DNA from 2 places in the Promicromonospora sp. NPDC110617 genome. Region 2 is predicted to be linked to the other one. Evidence: predicted binding sites of a transcription regulator. Region 2 holds the regulator's gene; the other holds the start of a gene.

Region 1 (5,126 bases), on a different contig from region 2:
GGCGTCCTCGATGCGGTGCTTGCGCTCCTTGAGCTCCACCTCGGTGGCCGCGCCGGCCTTGATGACGGCCACGCCGCCGGCCAGCTTGGCGAGGCGCTCCTGCAGCTTCTCGCGGTCGTAGTCCGAGTCGGACTTGTCGATCTCGCTGCGGATCTGGTTCACGCGACCGGCGATGAGGTCGGCGTCGCCGGCACCCTCGACGATCGTGGTCTCGTCCTTGGTGACGACGACCTTGCGGGCCTGGCCCAGCTCCTCGAGCGTGGCGTTCTCCAGCTTGAGGCCCACCGTCTCGGTGATGACCTGGCCGCCGGTCAGGATCGCGATGTCCTGCAGCATGGCCTTGCGGCGGTCACCGAAGCCCGGGGCCTTGACGGCGACGGACTTGAAGGTGCCACGGATCTTGTTCAGCACCAGGGTCGCCAGGGCCTCGCCCTCGACGTCCTCGGCGATGATGAGGAGCGACTTGCCCGACTTCATGACCTGGTCGAGCAGCGGCAGCATGTCCTTGACGTTCGAGATCTTCGACTCGACGATCAGGACGTACGGGTCCTCGAGCACGGCCTCCTGGCGCTCGGGGTCCGTCTCGAAGTAGCGGGCCAGGAAGCCCTTGTCGAAGCGCATGCCCTCGGTGAGCTCGAGCTCGAGGCCGAAGGTGTTCGACTCCTCGACGGTGATGACGCCTTCCTTGCCCACCTTGTCGAGGGCCTCGGCGATGAGCTCGCCGATCGCCGGGTCACCGGCCGAGATCGCGGCCGTGGCGGCGATCTCTTCCTTGGTCTCGATCTCCTTGGCGGCGTTCAGCAGCTGCTCGGTGACGGCCTCGGTGGCCTTCTCGATGCCGCGCTTGACGGCGATCGGGTTGGCACCGGCGGCAACGACACGCAGGCCCTCCTTCACGAGCGCCTGGGCGAGCACGGTGGCGGTGGTGGTGCCGTCACCCGCGACGTCGTCCGTCTTCTTGGCGACCTCCTTGACGAGCTCCGCGCCGATCCGCTCGTAGGGGTCCTCGAGCTCGATCTCCTTGGCGATGGAGACACCGTCGTTGGTGATCGTGGGGGCGCCCCACTTCTTGTCCAGAACGACGTTGCGGCCCTTCGGGCCGAGCGTGACCTTCACGGTGTCGGCGAGCTGGTTGAGCCCGCGCTCCATGCTCCGACGAGCAACCTCGTCGAAAGCGATGATCTTGGCCATGGGGATGAATCCTCCGCTGGTGGCTTGTCCAGGCCGGCCGGTGCCCGCGACGGACGGCAACCGCCTCGACGACCATGTCTCGCCGCGGCAGGAGGCCTCACCATTCGACCCTGCTGTCACTCTCCAACGGAGAGTGCTAAGACATTATTGGCACTCGGACCTTGAGAGTGCAAGGCGCGTACACCGCGGGCGAACGCGGGGCGCCTACCCCGGCGCCAGCCCCGGTACGTGGCGGACGTCGAACTCCCGCACCAGCGCCCGGCGCGCGGCGTGCCACCCGCCCATGCCGTGCACGCCCGGGCCCGGCGGGGTCGACGCCGAGCAGAGGTACACCCCCTCGGCGACCTGGTACGGGTCGGGGGCGAGGGTGGGCCGCGCGATCATCTGCCACATGCTCGCGGCGCCCGCGGAGATGTCGCCGCCCGGGTAGTTCTGGTTGTGCCGCTGCATCTGGTCGGCGGGGATGCACCGCGCGCCGACGACGACGTCGCGGAAGCCGGGCGCGAACCGCTCGATCTGCCGTGTGACCGCCTCGGTGACGTCGTGCGTCGAGCCGGCGGGCACGTGGGCGTAGCTCCACAGCGGCCGCGTGGCGCCGCGCACCCGGCCGGGATCGGCGACGCCCGGGTCGCTGAGCAGGACCATCGGGTGGTCGGGATGCACCCCGTGCGCGACGGCGTCCTCCGCGATCACCATCTCCGCGCGCGTCCCGCCCACGTGCACGGTCGACGCCCGCCCGACGTCGGACGCCGCCCAGGGGACCGGGCCCGACAGGACGAAGTCGACCTTGGCGGCAGCGTTGCCGTACCGGAACCTGCGCAGCGCCGCGCGGCGCGGCGCCCGGATCCGGTCCCCCAGGACCCGCAGCACCGTGGTCGGCGTGGTGTCGAAGAGCACGGCTCGGGCGGGCGGAAGATCCGTCCAGTCGTCGACCGGGCGGCCGGTCTCGACGGTGCCGCCGTGCGCCCGGAGGTCACGGACCAGGGCGTCGGTGATGGCCTGCGAACCACCCACCGGGATGGCCCAGCCGCCGTCGGCGTGCGCGAGGGCGGCGAGGAGCAGCGCCGTACCCGCCCCAGCGTAGGACGGGAGCGGCGTGATGGCGTGCGCCGCGACGCCGGTGAGCAGGGCCTTCGCCTCCTCGGTGAGGAACCGCCGCTCCCAGCGCGGGCCGCCCTGCTCGAGGAGCGCCGCACCGAACCGCAGGCCCGGCCGGACCAGGGAGGCCAGGCCCCAGGTCTCCGACGCGTGCGCGCCGTGGTCGCGCACGCCCTCCAGCATGCCGCGCACGGTCCGCTTGTCCCCCAGCGCGAGCGCGGTCACCTGCCGCCAGCTCTCGGCGAGCGGGCCGAGCAGGTCACGCCAGGCGTCGCCGTCGGGCCCGAGGCCGCCGGCGGTCCGGGCCAGGTCGCGCCACGCGACGCCCGCGCGATCGGCGGCGAGCGGCTGGGCGTAGGCGACCTCGGGCGCGAGGAGCTCGACGCCGTGCGCCGGCAGGTCGAAGGCCCGGAAGAACGGCGAGGCCCAGGCCATGGGGTGCACGGCGGAGCAGAGGTCGAAGAGCAGGTCGTCGTCGAGCTCGGGAACGGGGAGCGTGCGCGCGCCGCCGCCGATCGTCGGCTGCGCCTCCAGCACCCGGACGCCCAGGCCCGCGCGGGCGAGCGTCACCGCGGCCGCCAGGCCGTTCGGCCCGGAGCCCACCACCACCGCGTCGAGGAGCGTCACGCCCCCCATCGAATCACGGGTGCTCGCCGGGCAGGGGGCGCCGGGCGGGAACCAGGGCGAGCAGCCGCGGTACGGGGCGGCTGCTCGGTGGCGTCGGGCATCGTCGTCCGACAGGGTGCGATACCGGTCGTCGTCGACCGTCCAGTGCGGACGCCGGGGTCTGGGTCCCAGCATCCTCGGGGGGCGGCGGGCGACGGGTGGGCCTTTCCCACCCGTCGTCCCATCGAATCAGAGTGGACGAACCTGCTCTGCCTGCGGACCCTTCTGTCCCTGCCCCACCTCGTACTCGACTTCCTGACCCTCGTCGAGGGACCGGTAGCCGTCACTCTGGATCGCACTGTAGTGAACAAAAAGGTCCTGGCCGCCGGCAGTCGGGGTGATGAAGCCATACCCCTTCTCGGCGTTGAACCACTTGACGGTGCCCTGGGCCATGCGTAGTTCTCCTTGTACCTCTGCACGGGCCACTCGGTCGACCCGTGGTGGTTCGAGCGTAGTGGTCCGTCTCACACCAGGGAAGCCTCAATGCCCGGTATGCGGCATTAAGCGCATGGCGAACGCCCAGGTCAGGGGCCTGCAAACGGCCACTTGTCAAGGAATATCAACATGGTGGTACGGGCTGGTAAACCTAGCCGAGGGTCAGCCCATCGTCGAGGGCCGGGTCACGACGGCGACCCACACGGCCTCGGGCGAGTCCGAAACGGCCTGTGACTCGACCATGTTGGCCTCCGGGATGCCGAGCAGCGCCGCGATGTAGGCGGCCGTCTCCGCACGGGTGGAGCCGTAGAGAACGGTGTTCTCCGTGTAGGTCGCACCGTCCGGGGTCTGCGGCTCCTCGCGCAGCGCCGCGCCGGCCACGTCCTGGCCCATCAGGTACTCGGCGGTCTCGCCGGCGAGCCCCTGCTCCTGGCCGACGTTGTACACGGCCACGCTGGCGGTCAGGTCCGCGCCGGCCTTCAGCGCCGCGGGGTCGGCAGCGCCGCCGGTCTCCGCGGACGGCTCACCGCTGGGTTCGCCCGACGGCTCGCCGGACGGTTCACCCGAGGCGGACGGCGAGGCGGGCGCCGAGGCCGAGGTCGACGGGTCGCCCGACGCCTCCGCCGGTTCGCCGTCGCCGGAGAGCAGGGTGATGCCGCCCCACGCCACGGCGGCGCAGACTACGGCGACCAGCAGGAACGGCCAGGCCGAGCTCCAACCGCTGCGCGGTGCACGGTGCACACCCACTGGTGCGCCCCCGGGGACGGCGACGTCGAACTCGTCGGGCGGGTAGGGGTAGCCACTCTTCGTCACGGCAGAGAGAGTAGCGGGTTGTTGTGACGGATCGGTGCCTTCTCAGTGGTTCTCATCCGCCAGACGACGTGTAGATCGTGCTCTCTGCCGGGTCGACCGGAGCCTGCGCAGCCGCTTGACCAGCATCGGGTCGTGCTCCAGGGCCGCCGGGGAGTCGATGAGCGTATTGAGAACCTGGTAGTAACGCGTGGCCGTCAGGCCGAACAGCTCACGCGCCGCCTCCTCCTTGGCGCCGGCGTACTTCCACCACTGGCGCTCGAACGCGAGGATCTCGCGGTCCCGGTCGGAGAGCCCCTTCTCCGCGCCCGCGACGACGGGGGCCTCGACATGGGCGACCAGCGTCTCGCCGGTCCCCCCGAGGGTCGGAGGAACTGTCCTGTCGTTCACCTGAGTCCTTTTCACGTTGTCTGCACGCCGGCCGTCCGCCGGCGCCAAGGGCGGCCCGCGATCGCTACGGCAGGCGCCAGTCGACCGGCTGGGCGCCCTGCTGCTCCAGGAGCGCGTTGGCCCGCGAGAACGGCTTGGACCCGAAGAAGCCGCTGCGCGCCGACAGCGGCGACGGGTGCGCGCTCTCGACCACCGGGACGTCGCCCAGCCACGCCTTGAGGTTGCGCGCCTTCGCGCCCCACAGGATCGCCACGAGGGGCCCGCCACGGGCCACCAGCGCCCGGATGGCGGCCTCGGTGACCTCCTCCCAGCCCTTGCCCGCGTGCGAGTCCGAGGAGCCGGGGCGGCAGGTCAGCGTCCTGTTCAGCAGCATGACGCCCTGGTCGGCCCACGGCCGGAGGTCACCGTTCGACGGGAGCGGCAGGCCGAGGTCCTCCTGCAGCTCCTTGTAGATGTTGACCAGCGAGCGCGGGACCGGCCGCACGTCCGGCTGCACCGAGAAGGACAGGCCCATGGCGTGCCCCGGCGTCGGGTAC
Region 2 (14,435 bases):
CAGGTGGCGTACGGGTACCAGGAGCTCGTCCTGCTCGACGCCGTAGTTGGTCACGATCGCCAGTACCTGGCGGCTGGTCAGGTGCGCCATGGTTCTCCTCCGTTCATCGGGGTCGCTACCCGGTGACCGTAGGCACGACCGCGCCCCGCTCGCACGGGACGTGGGAGAATGACGGTTGGCCCCGCCCATCCTGACCATCACCTGACGACGGAGCGAGAACGCTTTGCCCATCCCCGGTCCTGCGCTCACGGCGCGCATCCAGCCGAATGCCACCGCGCCCGAGCTGATCCGCAACTTCTGCATCATCGCGCACATCGACCACGGCAAGTCGACCCTTGCCGACCGCATGCTCCAGCTCACGGGTGTCGTCGACGCGCGCGCGATGCGCGCCCAGTACCTGGACCGGATGGACATCGAGCGCGAGCGCGGCATCACCATCAAGTCGCAGGCCGTGCGCATGCCGTGGGAGCTCGACGGCACCCCGCACGCGCTGAACATGATCGACACGCCTGGCCACGTGGACTTCACCTACGAGGTCTCCCGGTCGCTGGCCGCCTGCGAGGGCGCCGTGCTGCTGGTCGACGCCGCGCAGGGCATCGAGGCGCAGACCCTGGCCAACCTGTACCTGGCCATGGAGAACGAGCTCGAGATCATCCCGGTCCTGAACAAGATCGACCTGCCGGCGGCCCAGCCCGAGAAGTACGCCGAGGAGCTGGCGAACCTCGTGGGCTCCGACCCGGAGGACGTGCTCAAGGTCTCCGGCAAGACGGGCGTGGGCGTCGAGGCCCTGCTCGACCGCATCGTGCAGAGCGTCCCCGCCCCGGTCGGCGACCCGGACGCCCCGGCGCGCGCCATGATCTTCGACTCCGTCTACGACACCTACCGCGGCGTCGTCACGTACGTGCGGGTGGTCGACGGCGACCTGAACCCGCGCGAGAAGATCGCGATGATGTCCACGCGCGCCACGCACGAGCTCCTGGAGATCGGCGTCAGCGCGCCCGAGCCGCACCCCACCAAGGGGCTCGGCGTGGGCGAGGTGGGCTACCTGATCACCGGCGTGAAGGACGTGCGCCAGTCCAAGGTCGGCGACACCGTGACCAACGCCGCCAAGCCCGCCACGGAGGCGCTCGGCGGCTACAGCGACCCCAAGCCCATGGTGTTCTCGGGCCTGTACCCGATCGACGGCTCGGACTACCCGGTGCTGCGCGACGCCCTGGACAAGCTCAAGCTCAACGACGCCGCGCTCAACTACGAGCCCGAGACGTCGGTGGCCCTCGGCTTCGGCTTCCGCGTGGGCTTCCTCGGCCTGCTGCACCTCGAGATCGTGCGCGAGCGCCTGGAGCGCGAGTTCAACCTCGACCTCATCTCCACCGCCCCGAACGTCATCTACGACGTCACGCTGGAGGACAACACCAAGGTCGAGGTGACCAACCCGTCGGAGTTCCCCGGGGGCAAGATCAAGGAGGTCCGCGAGCCTGTCGTCAAGGCCACCATCCTCACCCCGAGCGAGTTCGTGGGCGCCGTCATGGAGCTCTCGCAGTCCAAGCGCGGTGACCTGCAGGGCATGGACTACCTGTCCGAGGACCGCGTCGAGATGCGCTACCACCTGCCGCTCGCCGAGATCGTCTTCGACTTCTTCGACCAGCTCAAGTCCAAGACCCGCGGCTACGCGTCGCTGGACTACGACACGTCGGGCGACCAGGTGGCCGACCTCGTGAAGGTCGACATCCTGCTGCAGGGCGAGCAGGTCGACGCGTTCAGCGCCATCGTGCACCGGGACAAGGCGTACTCCTACGGCGTCATGATGACGGCGAAGCTCAAGGAGCTCATCCCGCGCCAGCAGTTCGAGGTGCCGATCCAGGCGGCCATCGGCGCGCGCGTGATCGCCCGCGAGACCATCCGCGCCATGCGCAAGGACGTGCTCGCCAAGTGCTACGGCGGTGACATCAGCCGTAAGCGCAAGCTGCTGGAGAAGCAGAAGGAGGGCAAGAAGCGCATGAAGAACATCGGCTCCGTCGAGGTGCCGAAGGACGCGTTCATCGCCGCGCTCTCCTCGGACGCGGACGGCCCCAAGGACAAGAAGAAGTAGGTGCCCGCACTTCCTCCCGGCATCCCCGTGCCCGACGACGGCGGGCTGCCCGCCTGGGTGCGCCCGTCGCCGGTCGAGCCCACGCCGGACCTGGACGCGCGCCCGTTCGGCGTGTACGTGCACGTGCCGTTCTGCACGGTGCGCTGCGGGTACTGCGACTTCAACACCTACACGGCGGCCGAGCTGGGCGGCGGCGCCAACCAGGCGGCCTACGCGACCACCGCGCTGCGTGAGGTCTCGCTCGCGCGGCAGGTCCTGTCCGACGCCGGGCGGTCGCCCGCCGCGGTCTCGACCGTCTTCTTCGGCGGCGGTACCCCGACGATGCTGCCCGCCGAGGACCTGGCCCGCGTGCTGACCGGCGTCCGGGAGGCGTGGGGCCTGGCAGCAGGGGCCGAGGTCACCACCGAGGCCAACCCGGACTCCGTCACGCCCGAGTCGCTGCGCGTGCTGGCCGACGCCGGGTTCACACGGGTCTCGTTCGGCATGCAGTCGGCGGTGCCGCACGTGCTGGCGACCCTGGAGCGCACCCACGACCCGCTGCGCATCCCCGACGTCGTGCGCTGGGCCCGGGACGCCGGCCTGGACGTGTCGCTGGACCTCATCTACGGCACGCCGGGCGAGTCCCTGGACGACTGGCGCACGAGCGTCGAGGCGGCGCTGGCCACCGGCGTCGACCACGTGTCCGCCTACGCGCTCGTGGTCGAGCCCGGCACCAAGATGGCGGCGCAGGTGCGCCGCGGTGAGGTCACGCTGCCCGACGAGGACGACCAGGCCGCCAAGTACGAGCTGGCCGACGACCTGCTCACCGCGGCGGGACTGCGCTGGTACGAGGTGTCCAACTGGTCGCGCCCGGGGCACGAGTGCCGGCACAACGTGGGCTACTGGCGGGGCGACGACTGGTGGGGCGTGGGCCCGGGCGCGCACAGCTACGTGTCGGCACCGACGGCGGACGGGACGCCGGCCCCGGCGGTCGAGAGGGTCGACGCCGACGACACGCCCGCCGGCGACACGCCCGCCGACGAGACGCCGGCCGGCGTCCGCTGGTGGAACGTGAAGCACCCCCGCGCCTATGCGACGCGGCTGGAGGCCGGGCACAGCCCGGGCGCCGGGCGCGAGCTGCTCACCCGCGAGGAGGCGCACCTGGAGCGTGTCATGCTCGGCGTGCGGCTGCGCGAAGGGCTCGACCTCGGTGTGCTCTCGGCGCAGGGCCGAACCGCGGTGGCCGGCCTCGTGGCCCGCGGGCTGCTCGACGGCCACGCCGCGCTCGGGGTCGGCGCGCCCGGCACCGGCGCGCCCGGCACCTCCGGCGCGGGTACCGCGCGCGCCGTCCTGACGCGCCGCGGGCGCCTGCTGGCCGACGCCGTCGTGCGAGACCTGACCGCCTGACCCCGCGCCCCTTTTCTTCACGCAAAAGGTCCTTTTCGTTTGTTTGCACGGTGGGCGAAACCGTCGATATCTTGTGCTGTTCATACCGTTACGAGGCGGCTCGGTCCCGCCTGACAAGGGGCACGCGCATGAGCAACACCTACGGTGGCTGGAACCCGCAGGATCCCTCCTCCGGACAGCACCCGGACCCCCGGTCGCAGGGCGGCCAGGCCCCGCAGCAGCCCGACCCGTACGGCCCGCGCGATCCGTACGGCCGCCCCGCCAACCCGTACGGCCGGCCGGACTACCAGCCCCCGCAGTACCCGCACGGCGGGTTCCAGCAGCAGTACCAGGCGCCGCAGCAGCAGGTCCCGGCCTACGCGCCGGTCCAGGAGCCGGAGCCGAGCCCCGACGACGTGCCCCCGACGATCGGTGGCGCGTGGCGCTGGGCCTGGGGCGCGTTCGGTGCGAGCTGGGGCATCTGGGTGCTGATGAGCCTCGCGCTCGGCGTCGCGCAGATCGCGGTCGTCCTTCTGTTCAGCCCGTCCACCATGGACGCCCTGTCGAGCTCCACCGATCCGGTGGCGCTCGACGCCGCGCTGACCGCGGGGCAGTCGTTCGAGGCCAAGGCGCTGGGCGCGGCGGGCACCGCGATCAGCTTCCTGCTGCAGGCCCTCCTGTACGCGGGCGCCCTCGCCGCGACCCGGACCCGCAGGGTCCGGTTCCGGGACTTCTTCCTGCTGCGCGGGTTCGGCGGCCTGGTCGCGTACGCGCTGCTCGCGGGGGTGATCGGGTTCGTCAGCACCGTCGTCCCGGTGGTCGGCGGCTCGATCCAGCTCGTCTGCACGCTGCTGCTGCTCCCGGTGCCCTTCCTGCTGCTCAGGGGCGTCGGCTTCGGCCGGGCGCTCGGCAGCGGCGTCGGGCTGGTGCTGTCCCACCTCGGCGCCGCGCTCGCGTTCTTCGGGATCTTCGCCGGCCTGGCCGTCGCGTCGGTCTTCACGTGCGGGATCGGCCTGGTGGTGGTCGCTCCGGCGATGCTGCTGGTGGGGGCCTGTCTCGTCCAGCGGTGGACCGGGGAGCCGGTCCGGTCCTGACCTGCGGGTAACAACTCCGCGGTTGCACATGCGAATTTGCGGAGAAAAGGTGAAGGTGGCTTCGGATCACTGAACAGTGAAAAGGGGACACACATGACCGAGAACACTCCGCAGAACCCGTACGAGCCGGGAGCCGGCGGTCCGACGCCGCCGCAGAACCCGGCCGGCGGGCCGACGCAGCCGGGCGGGCCCGCGCAGCCGCCGCCGTACGGCGCCGGTCAGCAGTCGCCCTACGGTGCCGGCCAGCAGCCGCCCTACGGCGGCGGCACCGAGCCTCCGGCCTACGGCGCGGCGGGGCAGCCGCCGGCCTACGGGGGCCCCAGCGCGCCCTACGGCACGCAGTCGGCCGCGCCGTTCGCCGTCGGCGAGGCGCTGAGCTTCGGGTGGAGCCGCTTCACGGGGAACTGGCTCTTCTGGGTGCTCTTCATCCTGCTCTCGTTCGCCGTGGGTGCCATCTTCAACGCCGGCAACTTCGGCGACTACCAGGAGATCAGCGAGGCAGCGAGCCGCGGCGACATCAGCACGGGCACCGCAGTCGGCGTGTCCTTCGGCAGCTCGCTGCTCGGGCTGGTCGGTGGAATCGTCAACTCGATCCTCGGCGCCCTCGGGATCAACGCGGCCCTGCGTGAGGTGTCCGGCGAGAAGGCGACCTGGGGCACGCTCTTCAAGGTCAACAGCTACCCGATGATCATCCTGACGGCGCTCCTGCTGCTGGTCGCCGGCTTCGTGGGTGCACTGCTGTGCGGCCTGGGCCTCATCGCCCTGGCGATCTTCGCGCCGTTCACCTACCACAACGTGGTCGACCGCAATCTGAACGCGTGGGACGCGCTGACGGGCTCGTTCCGCCTGGTGGGGCAGAACTTCGGCACGGTGTTCCTGCTGGAGCTCGCGCTCCTGGGCATCAACATCGTGGGCGCGCTGGTGTGCGGGCTCGGCCTGTTCGTCACCATCCCGCTGTCGCTGCTGGCGCTGGCCTTCGCGTTCCGCCGCCTCACCGGCGGACCGGTCGCCAGCGGCCCGGCGACGGCAAGCCCGGGCACGATGGGTCCCGCCGTCGCCTGACGGCGTTCACCTGGTGTCGGTCGCCCGACGGCGTTCGGGCCCGACGCGCGAACGACCATGCACCTGCTGCCAGCCGGAGTCCGGAGCTGGCAGCAGGTGCATGGTCGTTCCGGCGTACGGCCGATTACTTGATGAAGCGGATGTTCACCGGGTAGCGGTAGGGCGCGCCCTTGCCGTTGGCCACGGCGGCCAGGATGATGAACACGACCGCGGCGATGAACACGAGGTACACGATCCCGCCGATCCCGAAGGTGATCGCGGTGATGATCGCGGCGGCGATCTGCGCGATGACCAGGGTGATCTGGAAGTTCAGGGCCTCCTTCGACTCCTGCTCCACGAACCGGCTGCGGTCCTTGAAGACCAGCCAGATCACCAGCGGCGGGATGAAGGAGAAGATGATGCCGCCGACCTGCGCGAAGACCGTCCACATGCGCTCGTCCGACGGGGTGAGCGGCTGGGGCTGGTACGGCACGCCGGGGCCGTAGCCGGGGCTGTAGGCCGGACCCGCCGGCGGCGGACCCTGGTACGGCGACTGCGGCTGGGGCGTCCCGTAGGCCGGGGCGTCCTGCGGCTGCTGAGGTGCGGGGCCGGGCTGCTGCGGCGCCGGGCCGGGCTGCTGAGGAGCCTGCGGCTCCTGCGGGTTTTCGGACATATGACCAACCGTAGAGGCTGTGCCTTACGAGATGGTCACGAAATCGATAAGTTCTTCGACGCGTCCCAGGAGGGCCGGGTCGAGGTCCCGGAAGTCGCGCACGGTGCCCAGGATCCGCTGCCAGCCGCGGGCGACGTCCGCCTGCGTCTCCGCAGGCCAGCCCAGGGACCGCAGGATGCCCAGCTTCCACTCGGTGCCGCGGTCGATGACGGGCCAGCGTTCCAGCCCGAGGCGCTCGGCGCGCACGGCCTGCCACACGTCCACGTAGGGGTGGCCCAGCACGAGCACGGTGCCCGTGGGGACCGTGCGCAGCGCCTCGTCGGTGAGCCGCTGCTCCTTCGACCCAGGCACCAGGTGGTCGACGAGCACGCCGACCCGGCGCTCGGCGTCGGGCCCGAACTCGGCAAGGCGCTCGGCGAGATGGTCGACGCCGTCGAGCATCTCGACCACCACGCCCTCGACGCGCAGGTCGTCGCCCCAGACCTTCTCCACGAGCTCGGCGTCGTGCTTGCCCTCCACCCAGATGCGGCTGCCCCGGGCGACGCGCGCCCGGGCGCCGTGCACCGCGACGGAGCCGGAGGCCGTGCGGGTGGGCTGCGCGGGGGCGCGGTTCACGACGGGCGCGGTGAGCACGACGGGCTTGCCCTCGACCCAGAACCCCGGGCCGAGCGGGAAGGTGCGGGTGCGGCCCCGGCGGTCCTCCAGGACCACCACGTGCATGCCGCCCGACTTCTCGACGCGCACCACGGCGCCGACCCAGCCGGTCTCGACCTCCTCGACCACGAGCCCCTGCTCGGCCGGCGTGGGCTGCGACGTGGGCCGCCGCCCTCGCTGCGCGCCAGGAAACTGGGGGGAGAGCACATCGGACCCGTACCGTTCGTCGACCACGTCGCGAGCCTAGGTCGCCCCTCCCGTCGAGTGCTGGATATCCGTGCTCCCGGAGTGTCACCGGGCGCAGACAGCCCGTGCTCGACGGCGTCGGGGTGGGATCAGCGGGTGGCGCGCAGCGCCGCCTCGGTGCGCGAGGCGACACCGAGCTTCCGGAGGATCGCCGAGACGTGCACCGACGCGGTCTTGGCCGAGATGAACAGCCGCTCGGCGATCTGCCCGTTCGTCAGGCCCTCGGCCACCAGGGCCAGCACCTGCCGCTCGCGCGCGGTGAGCGCGTCCGTCCCCGCGCCCGACGGCGGAGCGCCGGCCGCCCCGTCCACCAGTCCCGCGCGGTCGATCAGCGCCTGCGCCTGCCGGACGACCAGGCCCGCGCCGATCTTCTCCGCCTCCACGACCGCCGCGCCGAGCGCCGCCCGGGCCCCGGCCCGGTCGGCGGCGTCGAGCAGCCGCGCACCCTCGCGGTACAGCGCGTACGGGCGCAGGTGCACGGGTCCGGGACCGGGCAGGTCGGCGACCGTCGTCCAGGGGCCGGTCCCGAGCTCCGCCTCGAACAGCGCCGACCACAGGGGGTACGTCGGCCAGTGCGCGCACTCGGCAAGGGCCGCCCGGTAGGGGGCGTCGTCGACGTCCTGCCCGGCGGCGCGCAGCCGGGCGATCGCCTGCGCCGCGGCGGCGAGCTGCTGCAGGTCGTAGGCCGGGCTGACCACGTGGTCCGGGCCGACCACCACCGACATGCGCTCCAGGGCCTCGGCCGGCTCGTCGCGCAGCAGCGCGAGCTCCGCTTGGGTCACGTTGGTGCGCGACCTGATCTGCTCCTCCAGGCGGCCGAACCGTTCCCAGCTCGGGGTCCTGCGGCGCGCCTCGGCCTGCGCCTGCTCCACCTGGCCCCGCCACATCATGAGCCAGATCCGGCGCTCGCTGAGATAGGCGGCGTAGACGCTGTCGTGGATCAGGGGGACGGTCCGCTCGTACCAGACGGCGGCCTCGGCCCAGTCGCCCCGTCCGATCCAGGCGTCGACGAGGTTGCCCTCGACCATGACCCGGGAACCCTCGGACGAGCCGTACCGGCGCGCCGCCGCGACACCTTCCTGGGCGATCTCGGCAGCCCGGGCCCAGTCGCCGGCGAGCAGCAAGACGTCCGACCCGTTGATGTAGTACCGGCTCAGCCCCTGCCAGTGGTGCCCTGCGGCCGCCCGGCCGGCGTCGATCTCCGCCAGCCCGCCGGTGTCGCCGAGCTGGAAGCGGCACACGCCCCGCAGGTTCAGGGCGACCGACACGAGCTCGTCGCTGCCGATCGCGAGCCCGGCCTCGTGCGCCGCCGTCGCGGCCGCGATCGCCTCGCGGGGCCGGCCGTTGAGCATGGCGTGGCGGGCCCGCAGGACCAGCAGCTGGCCACGCACGGCGTCGTCCCGCCCTGGCTCCACGAGCGCGAGGGCACGGTCGATGAGCGCCGGCCCCTCGTCCGAGCCGGCATGCCCCGCGATCAGGGCGGTGTCGCAGAGCACCCGGGCGAGGCCGGCCGGGTCGTCCTCGGGCCACTCGGCGACCGCCTGGTGGGCCACGTCCAGGGCGCGGGCGGTCCGGGTCGAGCCGCGCAGCGCCTCGGCGACCGAGCGCAGCAGCTCGTGGTGCGACAGCCCGGCGACCTGCTCCGGGTCGGGCACCTGGTCCCAGAGCTCCAGGGCCCGTTCGCCCAGCGCCACCGCGGTGGACGACGCCGCGCCGTCCGCAGCCGTCCGGTGCCCCTCGACGGCCGCCGCGAGCGCCTTGTCGAGCATGCCGGCGCGCCACCAGTGGTCGGCGATGCGGGACAGCTTCGCGACGGAGTGGGCGCGCCGGGTGAGGGCCAGCTCCAGGGCGCGTGCGTAGGCGGCGTGCAGGCGGTGCCGTTCGCCGGGCAGCAGCTCGGCGTACACGGCCTCCTGGACCAGGGCGTGCCGGAAGGCGTACCCCACCTCGGTGACCACCAGCACCTGGGCCTCCACCGCCTCCCGGACGGTCTCCTCCGCCTCGGCGCCGGTCTGCGGGGCGCGCCGTCCTGGACCCGTCGCGGGGTCCGCCAGGACGTCGTCGAGCACGTCGTACCAGACGCGCGGGCCGGCGGCGGCGACGACGCGGCACAGCGACCGGGCCTCCTGGCTCAGGTTCCAGTAGCGCAGCAGCAGGATGTCGCGCAGGGAGTCGGGCAGGTCGGTGCCGAGAAAACCGACCAGCTCCTCGATGTAGAAGGGCACGCCCTCGCTGCGGTCCGCCAGGTCGGCCAGCTGCTCTGCGTCGAGGCCGACGTCGAGCAGGTCCTGCGCCATCTCGTGGACCTCGGTCTCGCCCAGGCGCCTCAGCTCGAGGCGGGTGGTGAGCCGGGCGCGGTCGAGCTCGGCGAGGACGACACGCAGGGGGTGCGCGCGGCCGACGTCGTCGCTGCGGTAGGTGAGCAGCAGGAGGAGGCCCGGCGGCGCGGTGCGGGCGAGGCGGAGGGCGACGGCGCGCGTGACGTCGTCGGACCAGTGCAGGTCCTCGATCACCACCACGACGGGGCGTTCGCCGGCGAGCCCGGCGAGCAGGTCGGTGAGCACCTCGGGGACGCGGTCGGCCCCGGCGTCGGGCGTCGGCGCGACGAGCTGGGGAGCGAGGGCGGACAGGGCGCCCGCCGAGGGGCCGGCCGCGGCGACGACGGCTTCGGGGCCCAGGGTCCGGACGACACCGTTCAGGAGCCCGACCAGAGCCGCGTACGGGAGCGGCCCGGAGCCCTCGTCGGCGCACTGGCCGACGATCACGTGGGCGCCGTCGGCCCGGGAGGTGAGCTCGTCGAGCAGGCGGGTCTTGCCGATCCCGGCCTCGCCGGCGATCACCATGGTGCGGCTGCCGCCCGAGCGGACGTCTGCGAGAGCGGCCTCGAGCGCGCCGAGCTCGGGGGCTCGGCCCACCAGGCGGGCACGGGGGACCGGCATGGGCTCATCGTCCCATGCCGGTCCGTGGTCGTTCTGTTTCTTTTCGTCGGCCTGCCCGCCGCTTCCGCGGGCCTGCCCGCTGCCCGGCACGGTCGCCCTCCCTGCGGGATCAGGCGACGCGCGGCCGGACGGCGTCGGCCGCCTCGGCCCGGGCACCGCGCTCGGCGGTGCGCGGCGCGGCGGCCTGACGGCGGGCCGCGTCCTTCTGCTCCCGGGCCACGCGGACCCGCTCGTTGCGCTGGTCGAGCTCCTGCTCGTTGCGGCGGTACTCGGCGTAGTCCGAAAAACCGAACATGGTGGTTCCTCCCGGTGTCACCGCCGGCCCCTCGCCGGCAGTGATTCCAGGTTCGTCTGTGAGGTACGTCGCGCGGATCGGGCGGCCGCCGCATCTTTCCCCGTCGGTTCGCGGGGCGGGGTGGGCGCGCCTAAGGCATCGCCCTATGCTCGGTGCTCAGCCCTCGGCGAACGGTAGGACATGCAGGTCAGCCGCGTGTTCGCCGGGGCGGGACGGCTCGGCCGGACCGGGTGCGCGCGGCGTGCGGCGGGTCGGCGACCCGGCGGGTGGCGCGTGCCGCGTAGGATTGGCACTCGGTCGGTGAGAGTGCTGGAAGGCAGTGTCGGTGAGCGGGCCGGAACCCGGGTGCACGTCCCGGACGTTCTACCTGGGGACGGAGGTGAGCGCGGTGAGCGAGGAACGCAGACTCGATGTCCTGCGGGCCATCGTGGAGGACTATGTCCGCACACGGGAGCCCGTCGGTTCGCGCATCCTCACGGAGCGCCACCAGCTCGGCGTCTCCCCGGCCACGGTCCGCAACGACATGGCCGCCCTGGAGGAGGCCGGGCTCATCGCCCAGCCGCACACCTCGGCGGGGCGCATCCCCACCGACAAGGGGTATCGCCTCTTCGTGGACCAGCTCGCGGAGGTCCGGCCGCTGACCGTCCCGCAGAAGCGGGCCATCGAGACCTTCCTGTCCGAGGCGGTCGACCTGGACGACGTCGTGGCCCGCGCCGGGCGGCTCATCGCCCAGCTCACCGGCCAGGTCGCCGTGGTCCAGTACCCGTCGCTGCGCCGGTCCGGGCTGCGACACCTGGAGCTCGTGCCGACGGCCGAGGGGCGGCTCCTCGTCGTCGTCATCACGGACACCGGACGGGTGGAGCAGCGCTTCCTCGACGTTCCGGTCGACCTGGACGACGGCACGCTCGGCGAGCTGCGCGCCCGCCTGAACGCGGCGACCGCCGGCCGCCGGCTCGCCGACCTCGGTGACGCGTTCGCCGGGGTCGCCGAGGCGATGCCGGCCGAGCACCGCCCGCTGGCGACGGCCGTGGCCGAGGTGGTCACCGCCGCGCTCGCCGAGGAGAGCGAGGAGCGGATCGTGCTGACCGGCCAGGCCAACCTGGCACGTACCGGCATGCGTTTCGAGCAGGGCCTGCGGCCCGTCCTGGAGGCGCTCGAGGAGCAGGTCGTCCTGCTCGGCCTCCTCACCGACATGACCGACGACGCCAAGGTGGCGGTGAGCATCGGGCACGAGAACCGGCTGGCGGGGCTGGCGGAGACCTCCGTCGTCACGTCCGGCTACGGCTCGTCCGACGGCGACACCGTCGCGATCCTGAGCTCGATCGGCCCCACCCGTATGGACTATCCGGGCACCATCGCCGCGGTCCGCGCCGTCGCGCGCTACCTGTCGCGAGTGCTGCCCGGCTGACCCGAACTTCCACAATCCTCCCCACAAAGAGAGACCTGTGACCGACTACTACGAGATTCTCGGTGTTCCGCGCGACGCCTCGCCCGAGCAGATCAAGAAGGCATACCGCAAGCTGGCCCGCGAGCTGCACCCGGACGTGGCCGGCGACGCGGGCGAGGACCGGTTCAAGGACGTCGCGCGCGCGTACGAGGTGCTGTCCAACCCCGACAAGCGCCAGCAGTACGACATGGGCGTCGACCCGACGTCGCCCGGCGGCGGCGCGAGCGGCGGGTTCGGCGCCGGGTTCGGGTTCCAGGACATCTTCGAGACCTTCTTCGGCGGCGGGCAGCCGACCGGCCCGGTTCCCCGCGCGCGCCGCGGCAACGACGCGCTCGTGCGCCTCGACCTCGACCTCGCGGAGGCCGTGTTCGGCGCCAAGCGCGAGATCCAGGTCGACACCGCGGTGGTCTGCAACACCTGCGGCGGCGACGGCGCGCGGCCGGGTACCCACGCCCGCACCTGCGACGTCTGCCAGGGCCGCGGCTCCGTGCAGCGCGTCGCCCGCTCGTTCCTCGGCCAGGTCATGACCAACCAGCCGTGCTCCGCCTGCGGCGGCTTCGGCACCGTGATCCCCGAGCCCTGCACCGACTGCTCGGGCGAGGGCCGCGTGCGCTCGCGGCGCACCGTCGCGGTCAACGTCCCCGCGGGCGTCGACACCGGCACGCGCATCAAGCTCTCCGCGCAGGGCGAGGTGGGCCCCGGCGGCGGCCCCGCGGGCGACCTGTACGTGGAGATCCGAGAGCGCGCGCACGACACGTTCGTGCGGCGCGGCGACGAGCTGCACTGCACCCTCCAGGTGCCGATGACGGCGGCCGCCCTCGGCACCGTGCTCGAGCTCGACACGCTGGACGGCCTCCAGGAGATCGACCTGCGCCCGGGCACGCAGCCCGGTCAGGTCATGACGCTCAAGGGCCTCGGCGTGGGGCACCTGCACTCCAACGGGCGCGGTGACCTCAACGTGCACATCGAGGTCCAGGTCCCCACGAGCCTCGACGAGGAGCAGACCGCGCTGATGCAGCAGCTCGCGGCGCTGCGCGGCGAGGAGCGGCCCGAGCCGCGGCTCGCGACGGTCCAGGGCGGCGTCTTCTCGCGCCTGCGCGACAAGCTCAGCGGGCGCTGACCGCGCACCGATGAGCGCGCCAGTCTTTCTCGCCGAGGCGTCCGCCGCCCACCCGCTGTCCGAGTACGGCGCGGGTGCGCTGTACGTGCTCGACGGCGCCGAGGGCCGGCACGCCGGCGTGGTCCAGCGGCGCGGGCCGGGGGAGCACATCGACGTGGTCGACGGCGCGGGCGTTCGCCTGCGGACCGTCGTCGAGGCCGTGCACGGCGCCGAGGTGCACCTGCGCGTCGAGCAGACCGTCGTCGAGCCCGTGCCCGACGTCGTCGTGACGCTCGTCCAGGCCCTCGCCAAGGGCGACCGCGACGAGATGGCGATCGAGGCCGCCACGGAGACCGGGGTGGACGCGATCATCCCGTGGCAGGCCGAGCGGTCCGTCGTGGTGTGGCGCGGGGACCGCGCCGCGAAGTCGCGGGCCCGCTGGGTCAGTACCGTGCGGGCGGCCACGAAGCAGGCCCGCCGGGCGCGGATCCCCGACGTCGACGTGTCCCTGAGCACCAAGCAGCTCGCGGTCCGCACCCGCGACGTGGTCGCCGCCGGCGGCGCCGTGGTGGTGCTGCACGAGGAGGCGACGACGGGCCTGTCGGCGGTCCCGCTGCCCGACGCCGGCGCCCTGCTCCTCGTCGTCGGACCCGAGGGCGGGATCTCGGAGGCCGAGGTCGCCCTGCTCACGGAGGCGGGTGCGGTCACGGCCCGCCTGGGTCCGCACGTGCTCCGCACGTCGACGGCCGGCCCGATCGCGATAGCCCTCCTCAGCGACCGCCTGGGCCGCTGGTAACCCCCGCCCCGCGTAACCGTTGAGTGCTGGGTATTTGTTGCTCTGAAGGCTTCAGAGCAACAAATACCCAGCACTCAACGAGGTGGTGGGGTCAGTTGGTGACGTCGAACTCCACGCGGCGGTTCTTCTCCAGGTCCGCGAACGTGCGCGGGACGACCAGCGGGTCGGACTCGCCGAAGCCCTTCCACGTCAGCCGGTCGCGGTCCACGCCCAGCTCCACGAGCTCGTCGACCACGGCCTCCGCCCGACGCTCGCTCAGCCGCTGGTTGTGCGCCTCGGTACCCACCGAGTCGGTGTGCCCCTCGACGCGGACCTCGACCTCCAGGTGCTCCGCGAGCACCTCGGCGGCCTCCTTCACGACCTTGCGGCCGTCCTTGGTCAGCCGCGCGCTGTCCGTGACGAACGTGATGTTCGGGATCTCGACGAGGTCCTCCTGCGCCTTCTCCCGCTCCTCGCGGGTCGGCTCGCGCTCGGGCTCGTCGTCCCCGGCCTGGTCGTCCTTGGCCGTCCCGCTGCCCGACGGCGTCGTGGTCGGCTCAGGCGACGCCGTCGCCTCGTCCTCCACCTCCGTGGCGGGGTCCTCCGTCGCGGACTCGGACTCGGACTCGGCCTCCGCAGCGGCGGCCTCCGCCGCACCGTCCTCGGCGGAGACCAGCCCGTCCGGGCCGTAGGCCGCGGCGGCCCGGACGCCCTCGAC

What was found. Region 2 encodes HrcA, which represses chaperone genes, less so after heat shock. Its sites were predicted from a motif close to TTNGCACTCGNNNNNNNCGAGTGCNAA; they were not measured.
Region 1: a site for HrcA is predicted at 1,339-1,365, ahead of groL (chaperonin GroEL). Genes of this name have one in related genera too.

The regions. Positions count from the first base shown of each region.
Region 1 covers NZ_JBVKBM010000004.1:245,407-250,532, reverse strand. Annotated here, with positions in the region: gene groL (chaperonin GroEL) at 1-1,191, opposite strand, end outside; gene ACZ7LE_RS22935 (phytoene desaturase family protein) at 1,396-2,925, opposite strand; gene ACZ7LE_RS22930 (cold-shock protein) at 3,145-3,348, opposite strand; gene ACZ7LE_RS22925 (LytR C-terminal domain-containing protein) at 3,553-4,203, opposite strand; gene ACZ7LE_RS22920 (DUF3263 domain-containing protein) at 4,246-4,542, opposite strand; gene ACZ7LE_RS22915 (uracil-DNA glycosylase) at 4,655-5,126, opposite strand, start outside.
Region 2 covers NZ_JBVKBM010000002.1:1,189,256-1,203,690, reverse strand. Annotated here, with positions in the region: gene ACZ7LE_RS16155 (DJ-1/PfpI/YhbO family deglycase/protease) at 1-90, opposite strand, end outside; gene lepA (translation elongation factor 4) at 224-2,089, shown strand; gene hemW (radical SAM family heme chaperone HemW) at 2,090-3,475, shown strand; gene ACZ7LE_RS16140 (hypothetical protein) at 3,604-4,548, shown strand; gene ACZ7LE_RS16135 (hypothetical protein) at 4,642-5,610, shown strand; gene ACZ7LE_RS16130 (DUF4870 domain-containing protein) at 5,735-6,262, opposite strand; gene ACZ7LE_RS16125 (DUF3097 domain-containing protein) at 6,287-7,150, opposite strand; gene ACZ7LE_RS16120 (ATP-binding protein) at 7,252-10,101, opposite strand; gene ACZ7LE_RS16115 (hypothetical protein) at 10,211-10,396, opposite strand; gene hrcA (heat-inducible transcriptional repressor HrcA) at 10,785-11,804, shown strand; gene dnaJ (molecular chaperone DnaJ) at 11,842-12,963, shown strand; gene ACZ7LE_RS16100 (16S rRNA (uracil(1498)-N(3))-methyltransferase) at 12,974-13,738, shown strand; gene ACZ7LE_RS16095 (OmpA family protein) at 13,830-14,435, opposite strand, start outside.